DNA from 2 places in the Paenarthrobacter sp. 2TAF44 genome. Region 2 is predicted to be linked to the other one. Evidence: riboswitches for the same ligand, from Rfam matches in the RefSeq annotation. Region 2 holds a riboswitch; the other holds the start of a gene.
What was found. A riboswitch is a leader RNA that binds a small molecule or an ion and turns the genes downstream of it on or off. The one in region 2 is predicted to bind S-adenosylmethionine.
Positions count from the first base shown of each region.

Region 1: linked by a shared signal. The riboswitch ahead of metX (homoserine O-acetyltransferase MetX) and the one ahead of AB4Z15_RS02830 (DUF1737 domain-containing protein) in region 2 are both predicted to bind S-adenosylmethionine.

Region 1 is NZ_JBFRFP010000007.1:42,583-47,581, reverse strand. It holds gene AB4Z15_RS08820 (SGNH/GDSL hydrolase family protein) at 1-92, shown strand, start outside; gene AB4Z15_RS08815 (winged helix DNA-binding domain-containing protein) at 152-1,306, shown strand; gene AB4Z15_RS08810 (hypothetical protein) at 1,350-1,796, shown strand; gene metX (homoserine O-acetyltransferase MetX) at 1,803-2,924, opposite strand; SAM riboswitch class IV at 2,939-3,053, opposite strand; gene AB4Z15_RS08800 (bifunctional o-acetylhomoserine/o-acetylserine sulfhydrylase) at 3,193-4,509, opposite strand; gene AB4Z15_RS08795 (VOC family protein) at 4,736-4,999, shown strand, end outside.
Region 2 is NZ_JBFRFP010000002.1:82,866-87,864, reverse strand. It holds gene AB4Z15_RS02840 (aromatic amino acid ammonia-lyase) at 1-737, opposite strand, end outside; gene AB4Z15_RS02835 (NtaA/DmoA family FMN-dependent monooxygenase) at 740-2,068, opposite strand; SAM riboswitch class IV at 2,235-2,346, shown strand; gene AB4Z15_RS02830 (DUF1737 domain-containing protein) at 2,361-2,627, shown strand; gene AB4Z15_RS02825 (rhodanese-like domain-containing protein) at 2,624-3,034, shown strand; gene AB4Z15_RS02820 (O-succinylhomoserine sulfhydrylase) at 3,035-4,243, shown strand; gene AB4Z15_RS02815 (hypothetical protein) at 4,254-4,850, shown strand; gene AB4Z15_RS02810 (glutamate--cysteine ligase 2) at 4,847-4,999, opposite strand, start outside.

The sequences.
Region 1 (4,999 bases), on a different contig from region 2:
GTCATCGGTCCTCCGGCGATGGCATTACCCCAAAGCGCCCGACGCCGGGACCGGTCTTCGGTCCGAACGGCACCATGCTGCCGCGCGGCTAAGGTGACGGGTGCAAGGGTGACGGGCGCTTGCAGGACTGACGCGCGGAAAGAGCTCCGCGATGCACGCTGACATTTCACTGACTCCGGCTGACGTTGTGCAGTTCAGGCTTCGGCGTCAGCAGTTGCGTGATCCTTACGGTGAAAGCATTGATAACGTGCTGCGAAACCTCCTTGCCGTGCAGTCGCAGGAGTTTCCCTATGCGAGGTGGAGCCTTGCCCAGCGAACGCCCAGGACCACTGCCAATGAGGTGGAGCAGGCGGTGGCTGACGGCAGGATCCTCCGGACGCATATCCTGCGGCCAACGTGGCATTTTGTGCATCGTGAGGACCTCGGCTGGTTGATGGGATTGTCTGCGGATCGCCTTCATCAAGGCAACAAAGGCATGTACAGGCAGACGGGAGTTGATGAGCATGCCGCTGCCAGGAGCGGAGACATCCTTGCCGAAGCCGTGGCCGGTGGAGCCCACAAAACACGCGAAGAATTAGCCGGGGTACTGGAACAGGCGGGGCTCCCCGGGAAAGGACTAGGCCTCGTTTACCACCTCATGCACGCAGAGATCAGCAAAATCCTGGTGAGCGGCGCCCCGGTCCGTTCTGCAGGGGGTGCGCTCAAACAGACCTACGCCTTGTTCCACGAACGTGTGCCCGCCACTGGCAACGCGCCCTTGATCGGGGACGACCGAGAATGGGCTTTGGGCCAGCTGGCGCTGCGATACTTCACCAGCCGGGGGCCCGCCACCATCAAGGACTGTGCCGCCTGGTCCGGACTGACCATGAAGGATGTGCGGCTTGGCTTGCAGATAGCTGAAGAGTCCCTTCCAGGCGCCTTGGCGACTGTGGCGATTGACGGCCTGGACTTCTGCTTGCCAGCAGAAGACGTCGAAGCCTTTGCAGCGACTCCGCCAGCTGACGATGGGCCGCGGCTCCCCCGCGTGGATCTCATCCAGTGTTATGACGAGTACGTGATGGGCTATTCCCAATCGAGGCACTACCTCGGCGGAAGGGCTCCCTATTTCCCGGAGGGCGATGCTCCCATTCACGTCGTGTTGCTGGAGGGCAGGTTGGCCGGATGGTGGCGTCACGGATTCTCCGGTGGGATCTGCGAACTCGACGTCAGAGTAAATCGACCCTTCACAACAGCGGAACAACAAGCGTTGGAGGCCGAGGCGGAACGATACGGGAGGTTCCTGGGCATGGAGACCAAGCTGGTGTGAAACCGCAGGACTAAGCTGGGTTAAGACCTAGGAGGCCTGCACCGTGAACAATCTGATCTTCTGGATCATCGTCTGCTCGTGGCTGATTCCCATGGGGATCCGCCTGTACAACAGGTCCCGGGCGCGGCGGCTTCAGGACCGTAATTTCCAAGACCGTAGCTTCCCGGGTCAGAACTATCCTGGCCAGAACTACCCTGGCCCCGGCTATCCCCCGCAGAATCTTCCAGCACCGAATTATCCGGCGCAGGGGTATCCCACTCCGAACTACCCGGGCTATCCCGGGGAGCCCACCACCATCCGTCCTGCCGACGCGCAACCGCCGGCGGGACCGCCGTCGAACGCTTCTTCACCTACGTTTCCCAGCAACAGCGGCTCTGAGCAGCAAGGCTTCCGTGCTCGCAAGCTGGCCGAGCTGGACCTCAAGTTCAGCAACGGCGAGATCGCCATGGAGGACTACATGAAGCAGCGCGGCGAGATCATGAACGGCTGAGCCGGCTTACGCGAAGAAGGCCTGATGCAGTTGGGCTGACAGTTGCCCGATTTCGGTGAGGAAGCCGTCGTGCCCGATGGGGGCCTCGATCACGTGGACGGGGACGTTGCCTGGCAGGTTTTGTGCCAGTTCCAATGACTGGGCCGGGAAGTAGAGGCGGTCCGAGTCGACGGCTGCCACAAAGAATTCAGCAGTGGCGCCGGCCAAGGCTTCCTGCAAGGTGCCCCGGCCACGGCTGATGTCGTGGGACATGAGTGCCTCGGTGATGGCGATGTAACTGTTGGCATCGAACCGGCGCACCAGCTTGGTGCCTTGGTGGTCGAGGTAGCTTTCCACCTGGTAGCGGCCACGCTCCCCCAGGACCGGAGCAGCCAGGGGCGTCTCTTGGTGCTGGGCTTCGCGGCCGAAGCGGAAATCAAGCTCCAGGGCTGATCGGTACGTGATATGCGCTATCCGTCGGGCCAGGGCAAGGCCCGCCTCGGGAGTTGGTCCACCGTAGTAATCGCCGTTGTTGAAGTTCGGGTCCTGGCGGATGGCGAGCGTCTGCGACTGGGCGAAAGCGATTTGCTCAGCTGTGCTGTAGGCGCCGACAGAAATTACTGCGCACCTCTGAACACGCTCAGGGAAGGTCACCGCCCACTCAAGTGCCCGCGCCCCGCCCATGGAACCGCCGAGGACTGCGTGCCATGCCTTGATGCCCAATGCATCCGCGAGACGGGCTTCAGCCACGGTGCTGTCGCGCAACGTGATGAGAGGAAAGCGGGATCCCCAAGGCCGCCCGTCCGGAGCCTGGGACGATGGTCCCGTGCTGCCGTAACAGCCGCCCACAATGTTGATGGAGATAACGAAGAACCGGTTGGTGTCGATCGTCGCGCCGGGACCAACGAGTTGCTCCCACCAGCCTTCCTCGTCGGTGGCACCGCGGGCCACGTGCGTGCTGCCCGTCAGTGCGTGCTGAACGAGGACGGCGTTGGACGCATCTTCGTTCAGCTGCCCCCAGGTTTCGTAGGCCAGCACAACATCCGGGAGAAAACCGCCGGCTTCAAGTTCCAGCGAACCTACGCCGGCGTACTTGACCGTCCCGTCTTCTTTGCCCGGTTTTGGGGGTGCTGTAGCAGTAATGGTCATTCCTTTGACACCTAACCTCGCGCTTGCCTGCCGCCTTGCGTGCGACAGGCCAGGTCTTCACCCGGGGCACCCCACCGCGGAGGAGGGTTGCCGGCCAGCAAGCCGGGGCTGTCACTGGCACTCATGACCTAATACGTAGAGTCTAGGAAAAATACCGCTGTTTTGGCGAAGAATGTGACAGCTGTGTGACGGTTTGGGGTCCCTTCGTTCAGGAACACGCAGCGAGAAGGGCCGCCCGGCGAATTTTCGTCGGCGGGCGGCCGCCCCGCTAAGCGCCCTTGGCAGCCCGGAAACCAGCCTCCAAGTCAGCAATGATGTCGTCCACGTGCTCGATTCCCACCGACAGGCGGACAAGGCCGGGATACACGCCCGCAACCAGCTGCTGTTCGACCGTGAGCTGGCTGTGGGTAGTCGACGCCGGGTGGATAACCAGCGAGCGGACGTCACCGATGTTGGCAACATGGGAGTGCAGCTCCAGGCCATCGACGAATCGCTTGCCGGCCTCGACGCCACCCTTGATGTTGAATGCCACCACTGCGCCGGTACCCTTCGGCCCGTACTTACGGCCACGGTCGTACCAAGGGCTGGACGGCAGACCCGCGAAGGCAACCGATTCGACGTCGTCGTGGGCTTCCAGCCATTCAGCCACTTTGGTGGCGTTCGAGACGTGACGCTCGACGCGCAGGCTCAGGGTTTCCAGCCCTTGGGCGATGAGGAAGGCGTTGAACGGGGAAACGGCCGAACCCAGATCGCGCAGCAACTGCACGCGGGCCTTGAGAATGTAGGAGAGGTTGGCTCCGAGCGCGCCGTCCTTGCCAAGGTCCCGGGCGTAAACGAGTCCGTTGTAGCTGGGGTCCGGAGTATTGAATCCAGGGAAGCGTTCCGGGTCCTTGCCGAAATCAAAGTTTCCGGAGTCCACGATCACGCCGGCGATCGCCGCACCGTGGCCGCCCAGATACTTGGTAGCCGAGTGCACCACAATGTCCGCACCCCATTCGATGGGACGGATGAGGTATGGGGTGGAGAGCGTGTTATCCACGATCAGCGGCACGCCAGCTTCATGCGCAGTGCGTGAAATCCCTTCGATGTCCAGCACGTCCTGGCGCGGATTGGACACCACCTCGCCGAAGAACAGCTTGGTGTTGGGCTGCACGGCGTCGCGCCACTGGTCCAGGTTGTCCGGGTCTTCCACGAACGTCACGGAGATACCGAACTTCTTCAGTGTGTGTGCCAGCAGGTTGTAGGTGCCGCCGTACAGGCTGGGGCTGGCGACGACATGGTCACCGGCCTCGGCAATGTTCAGGATGGCGAAGGTTTCCGCGGCCTGTCCTGAACTGAGGAGCAATGCGCCCAGCCCGCCTTCGAGGCTGGCGATCCGCTGCTCAACGGCATCCTGAGTCGGGTTGCCGATTCGGGTGTAGATCGGGGCGAGCTCGGCCAAGGCAAAGCGGTTGGCTGCGCTCTCTGCGCTGGGGAAAACGAAGGACGTGGTCTGGTAGATCGGAAGCGACCTCGCTCCCGTGGCAGAGTCAGGCTCCTGCCCTGCGTGGATCTGGCGGGTTTCGAAAGACCATCCTTGGGACATTGAATTCTCCTCTTAGTGGCGCGCGGGTTTGCCGTTGATCGCTGTAGGCGTGGGCTGGGGCCAGTCTAGGAAGCGCCCGGGTACTTGGACAGCTTTGTGACGAAGGCAGTATTTTTCGGTCTTTGGGCGACCCGGCATGACGCAGTCGAATGGCATACAGCAAGGTCCCATGTTAGTTAGGCTTCCCTTAGCTGAGACCCCGATCACAAAGTGCCAAGATGAAGCCATGCGCATGGATCACGTCTCTTACGCTTGTGAACGAGATGGCCTTTTGGCCACTACCGAACGAATTTCCGCAGCTCTGGGAGTGGACGCAGTCCGGGGCGGAGTGCACCCGCGCTTCGGTACCCGGAACATGATCATTCCCTTGGCGGATAACAAATACCTGGAAGTCGTAGAGGTCCTGGACCATCCTGCTTCTGACAAGGCACCCTTTGGCCAGGCAGTCCGAGCACGCTCGGCGGCTGGCGGCGGTTGGATGGGCTGGTGC
Region 2 (4,999 bases):
CTTGCAATGGTTTCCAAGGACAGCGAAAGCGCGACGTCGGCAAGTTCCGCCAGCTGCTGCAGGCGCACCAAGGCGAGGGTGCCGGCCCCCACCGAGTAGGCGTTTGCGCTGACCAGGGCCAGGGCCTCACCGGGCGCGAGCCGCAGCGGCTGTAGACCGGCGTCGGCGAGCGCTTTCGCCCCGGGCACCAAGGTGCCGTTCGCATCGATCGCTTCACCTTCACCGATGGCGACGGCGGCGACGGCGGCGAGCTGGGTGAGGTCCGAGGAGCCCACTGAGCCTTCGCCCGGGATGGCGGGAAAAACTCCACGGTTGAGCATTTCGGCATAAAACTGGGCCGTCTCGGGCCGGACACCGGAGCCGCCGCGGCTGAAACCGATGAGCCGGGTGAGGATCACTGCGCGGGAAGAAGGCCGGTCCAGATAGTCGCCCACGCCGCTGTTGTGGTATCTGACTACTTGGATTTGATAGGCAAGAACCGACCCCTCCTCCACAGTCGTATCCCGTCCGGACCCAAGGAGGGTGTTGAGGCCGTAGATTCTCTGCCCTGAGGTCGACGCGCGCTCAAGCACTTCGCGTGAGCGGCTGATCAAAGACAACGCATCGTGGTTGAGTTTCACGTGAAACGCCGGATCCAAGGCAGCCTTCGCCACGCTTTCAGGGTCCACCGGCGATGTGCCGATCAGCAGGGCCCTGAGCTCGGAAGTCCTGGGCACGGGGATTGGTTCGGAAGACATGGTCAGAAGTCCAGAAGATTCTGGCGGAAGCCGCCGACGCCGTAACTCTTCCTCAACAGGCCGCGGCGGCGCAGTTCGGGAGTCAGCTTGTCCAAGACGCCGTGCACGGTGACGGGGTCCACGAACCCCGAGAAGAGGAAGCCGTCCCCACCCACGGCCTCGCCGGTCTCCTCAAGGTAGTCGGCGATTTCACCAACCGTGCCGATGATCGAATCGCCGGCACCACCGCTGCGTGCCTGAAGGATCTGGCGCAGGGTAGACCCCGGAGGCGCTGCCTTGGCGAAGTGCTCCAAGGTGCCTTGGTTGCTGTTGGTGCTCAATTCAGGCAACGGCGCATCGAGGTCGAACTGCTTGAAGTCGATCACGGACAGGTAGGAGATCGAGTTGAGCTGGCTGTCGATATCACGCTGGGTAAGCTCCCGGCGCTGCGCCCGCAACTCATCAGCCTCGGCTGATGAGCCAACCACGGTGGGCTTCAGCACGAAAAGTACCTTGACGTCGTCGGGGTTCCTGCCAGCCTTGGCAGCCTCGGCACGGATGGAATCCCGGTAGGCCTTCATGCCGTCAGCGCCACGCGCCAACGCGATCGCGACGTCGGCGTGCCCACCTGCGAACGCTTTGCCCCGAGGAGAAGCACCCGCCTGCACCAGTACGGGCTCCTCCGGCAGGGGTGCGGTGTTAAGGGGACCGCGGACCTTGAAGAAGTCGCCCTGGTGGTTAATAGGGTGCACTTTGGTGTGGTCGGCGAATCTGCCGGCCTCAACGTCCTCGAGCACCGCGTCAGGTTCCCAGCTCCGCCAAAGCCTCCGTACGACGTCGACGAATTCCTCCGCCTTCTCATACCGAAGGTCGTGTTCAATCTGCTGGTCCAAACCGTAATTCTGTGCTGCCAGGTCACTGCCGGAAGTGACAACGTTCCAGCCCAGCTGCCCCTCGGAGAAGTGCTGCAGCGTGGCCAGCAGCCGGGCGGCTGTGAAGGGCGGATAGAAGGATGCGCTGACGGTCGGCACAATCCCAAGGTGCTTGGTGGCGGACAGAAGGTACGGGACCAGCGCCAAAGGATCATGCTTAGGCGCAAAGGAGGCGTGTGCCAGCGAGACCTCGGCAGTGCCGCCATAAGTATCAGGAACAGTAAGGGAATCCTCGATGATGAAAAGGTCAAGGCCGGATTGCTCGAACGCGCGCACGGCGTCTTGATACAGGGCAGGTTTCTTCCAGTCGTAGCCCAGGCTGTAGCCGGGAGTTCCCCAGCCCTGGACACCGAAACCGTGCCCCACGAACCATCCAAAATGCAGCATGGGCTTGAGTGTAGGGCTGCCTTGTCCGTTCACCGCGACCTGATTTCTTGCGAAGTTACAGGGGGTCGTACTGCGTCAATTATGCTCCCGGGACGTCACATTTAGGCTGCTACTCCAGCATGGGCCGGTTACGCAACATGACGACCGCGTAACCGCTTGCAAGTGCGGGCCGCCGCCGCGGGATGTTACGTTTTTCTTGAGTAATGAGCACCAGCGCCAAGCCCTGACTTGCTGGTCGGCAACCCTCTCTCCGGCGGGGTGCCTCAGGTGACTACTCGGCGTATCGACACTTCGAACTGCAAGCGTGACTGAGGAGCACCAGCCAATGCCTGAACCCACTGAAGAAAAACTCTCCTACCGCCTGATTACAGGTCCGGATACCCGTGAATTCTGTGAGCGGATCACCACGGCCCTCGCCGACGGCTACGTGCTCCACGGCAGCCCGGCAGCCACGTTCAATGGCACGGATGTCATCGTGGCGCAGGCCGTCGTCCTGCCCACTGCCATCGCCAACGCAGACGCCGCCGTCGCGAATGCTGTTGACCAGTTGGAGAACGACGACGAAGAAGAAGCATTCGAGGGACACGCATGAGTTACGCAGGTGACCTGACCCCGCAGGACGCGTGGGCCAAGCTTGAAGAAGGCGCAATCCTGGTAGACGTCCGCACCGAGGCCGAGTGGGCACACATCGGCATTCCGGACACCAAAGCCACAGAGAACGATCCCCTGTTCATTCAGTGGAACCTCGCCGGCGGCATTCCCAACTCCCGTTTCCTCGAGGACCTGCAGCAGCAGGCACCCGAGGGCGAGGGCGTGGAACTCGTTTTCATTTGCCGCTCAGGCCAGCGCTCCATCTCTGCTGCCATCGCCGCGACGCAGGCCGGATTCACCGCCTACAACGTCCTCGAGGGCTTCGAAGGTGACCCGGACCGGTATGGCGAACGCACCATCAACGGCTGGAAGAACCGTGGCCTGCCGACCAACCTGGGGAACGACTAAGTGACTTTCAATCCCGATGCCGCCAGCTGGAGCCCTGACACCCAGGCAGTACGCGGTGGCCTTGACCGTACCAACTTCCAGGAGACGTCCGAACCCGTTTTCCTGAACTCCGGCTTCGTCTACGAATCCGCTGCCGCCGCCGAACGCGCCTTCACTGGCGAGGACGAACGCTTCGTTTACTCCCGTTACGGCAACCCGTCCGTGGCCACGTTCCAAGAGCGGTTGCGGTTGCTCGAAGGAACCGAGGCTTGCTTTGCGACGGCGTCCGGCATGTCCGCGGTGTTCACCGCCTTGGGTGCCCTGTTGGCTGCGGGTGATCGCGTGGTTGCCGCCCGCTCCCTGTTCGGCTCGTGCTTCGTGATCCTCAATGAGATCCTGCCGCGCTGGGGCGTAGAGACCGTGTTTGTCGATGGTCCCGACCTCGATCAGTGGCGTGCTGCCCTCTCCGAACCCACCACCGCTGTGTTCTTCGAGTCGCCGTCCAACCCGATGCAGGAAATCGTGGACATCGCCGCCGTCAGCGAGCTCGCGCATGCAGCGGGAGCGACCGTCGTCGTCGACAACGTCTTTGCCACTCCCCTGCTGCAGCGTTGCGGTGACTTGGGCGCAGACGTCATTGTTTACTCCGGCACCAAGCACATCGATGGCCAGGGGCGCGTCCTCGGCGGCGCGATCATGGGTACCAAGGAATTCATCGATGGCCCGGTCAAACAGTTGATGCGGCACACCGGACCGTCGCTCTCCGCGTTCAACGCATGGGTGTTGACCAAGGGACTGGAGACCATCGGCCTGCGCGTGAACCACAGCTCGGCCTCCGCTTTGAAAATCGCGGAATGGCTTGAGCAGCAACCTGCCATTAGCTGGGTCAAGTACCCCTTGTTGAAATCGCACCCGCAGTACGAACTGGCGGCGAAGCAGATGAAGGCCGGCGGTACTGTGCTGACGTTCGAGCTGCTGCCCTCTTCCGGGCGGTCCGCCAAAGACGCCGCGTTCGCGTTGCTGGACGGTCTGCGCGTCATCGACATCTCCAACAACCTGGGCGACTCCAAGTCCCTCATCACGCATCCGGCCACCACCACCCACCGGGCCATGGGGCCTGAAGGTCGCGCGGCCATTGGGTTGAGCGACGGCGTGGTCCGTTTGTCCGTGGGCCTGGAAGATGTAGACGATCTCATTCTGGATCTGGAGAAGGCCCTCAAACAGGTCTAACCTGTCTCGCATGAGCGGGAATCATCCCTATCGCCGTGCCGGAGCGGTCATCGTTGCCGGCACGGCGATCTGGTTTGCAGGTATTTCGCCGGTGTCGCGCGTCTACATCACCCCCGACGCCGCCGAACGCCTTCGTATGCTTGAGGCCGGCCAGCGTGGCTGGGTTGTTGGGCAGCACCTTGCAGCGGCTGGAACCGTCGCGGTGCCTGTGGGATTCGCAGCCTTTGCCCGTCGTCTCCCGGGCGGACGGGCGAAGCGGTGGGCAATTGCAGCCGCGGCCTCTTTGCTGGCAGGGGCCCCGCTCTTTGTGTCGAGTTTGTCCCGCCGGGCCTCGGACCTGGAACGCTTTGCCTACGGCCGGGGATCCAATGCGCCATTCCTCGCCTACTCCGGGCTCCACGTTCTTGCCTTGGCTGCGCTGGGCGGAAGCCTCCTGGCATCGCCCGCCAAACGATGGATCGGGGTCACGGCTGCAGCCAGCGCGCCCATCTACGGCGCCATCCTTGTGGCCAAGAAGGACATCCCGCCGTTAGTGTTCTACCTTGTCGAGGGCTTAGCGGGGGCGTACCTGATGACGTGGGAAGAGGCTGACTCTGCAGAAGCCTAGGGCCTGCGGACCCTGGTCAGGATGGGCGCCGGATCCTTGTGCGAGTCTGCGGTAGCGCCACGAATCGTCGCCTTCACCGCATGCCCAACCACCGCCCCCAAGGCCTCGTTGCTGGGCGGGCTTCCCGGCGGATTTTGTGCGTCACGTTG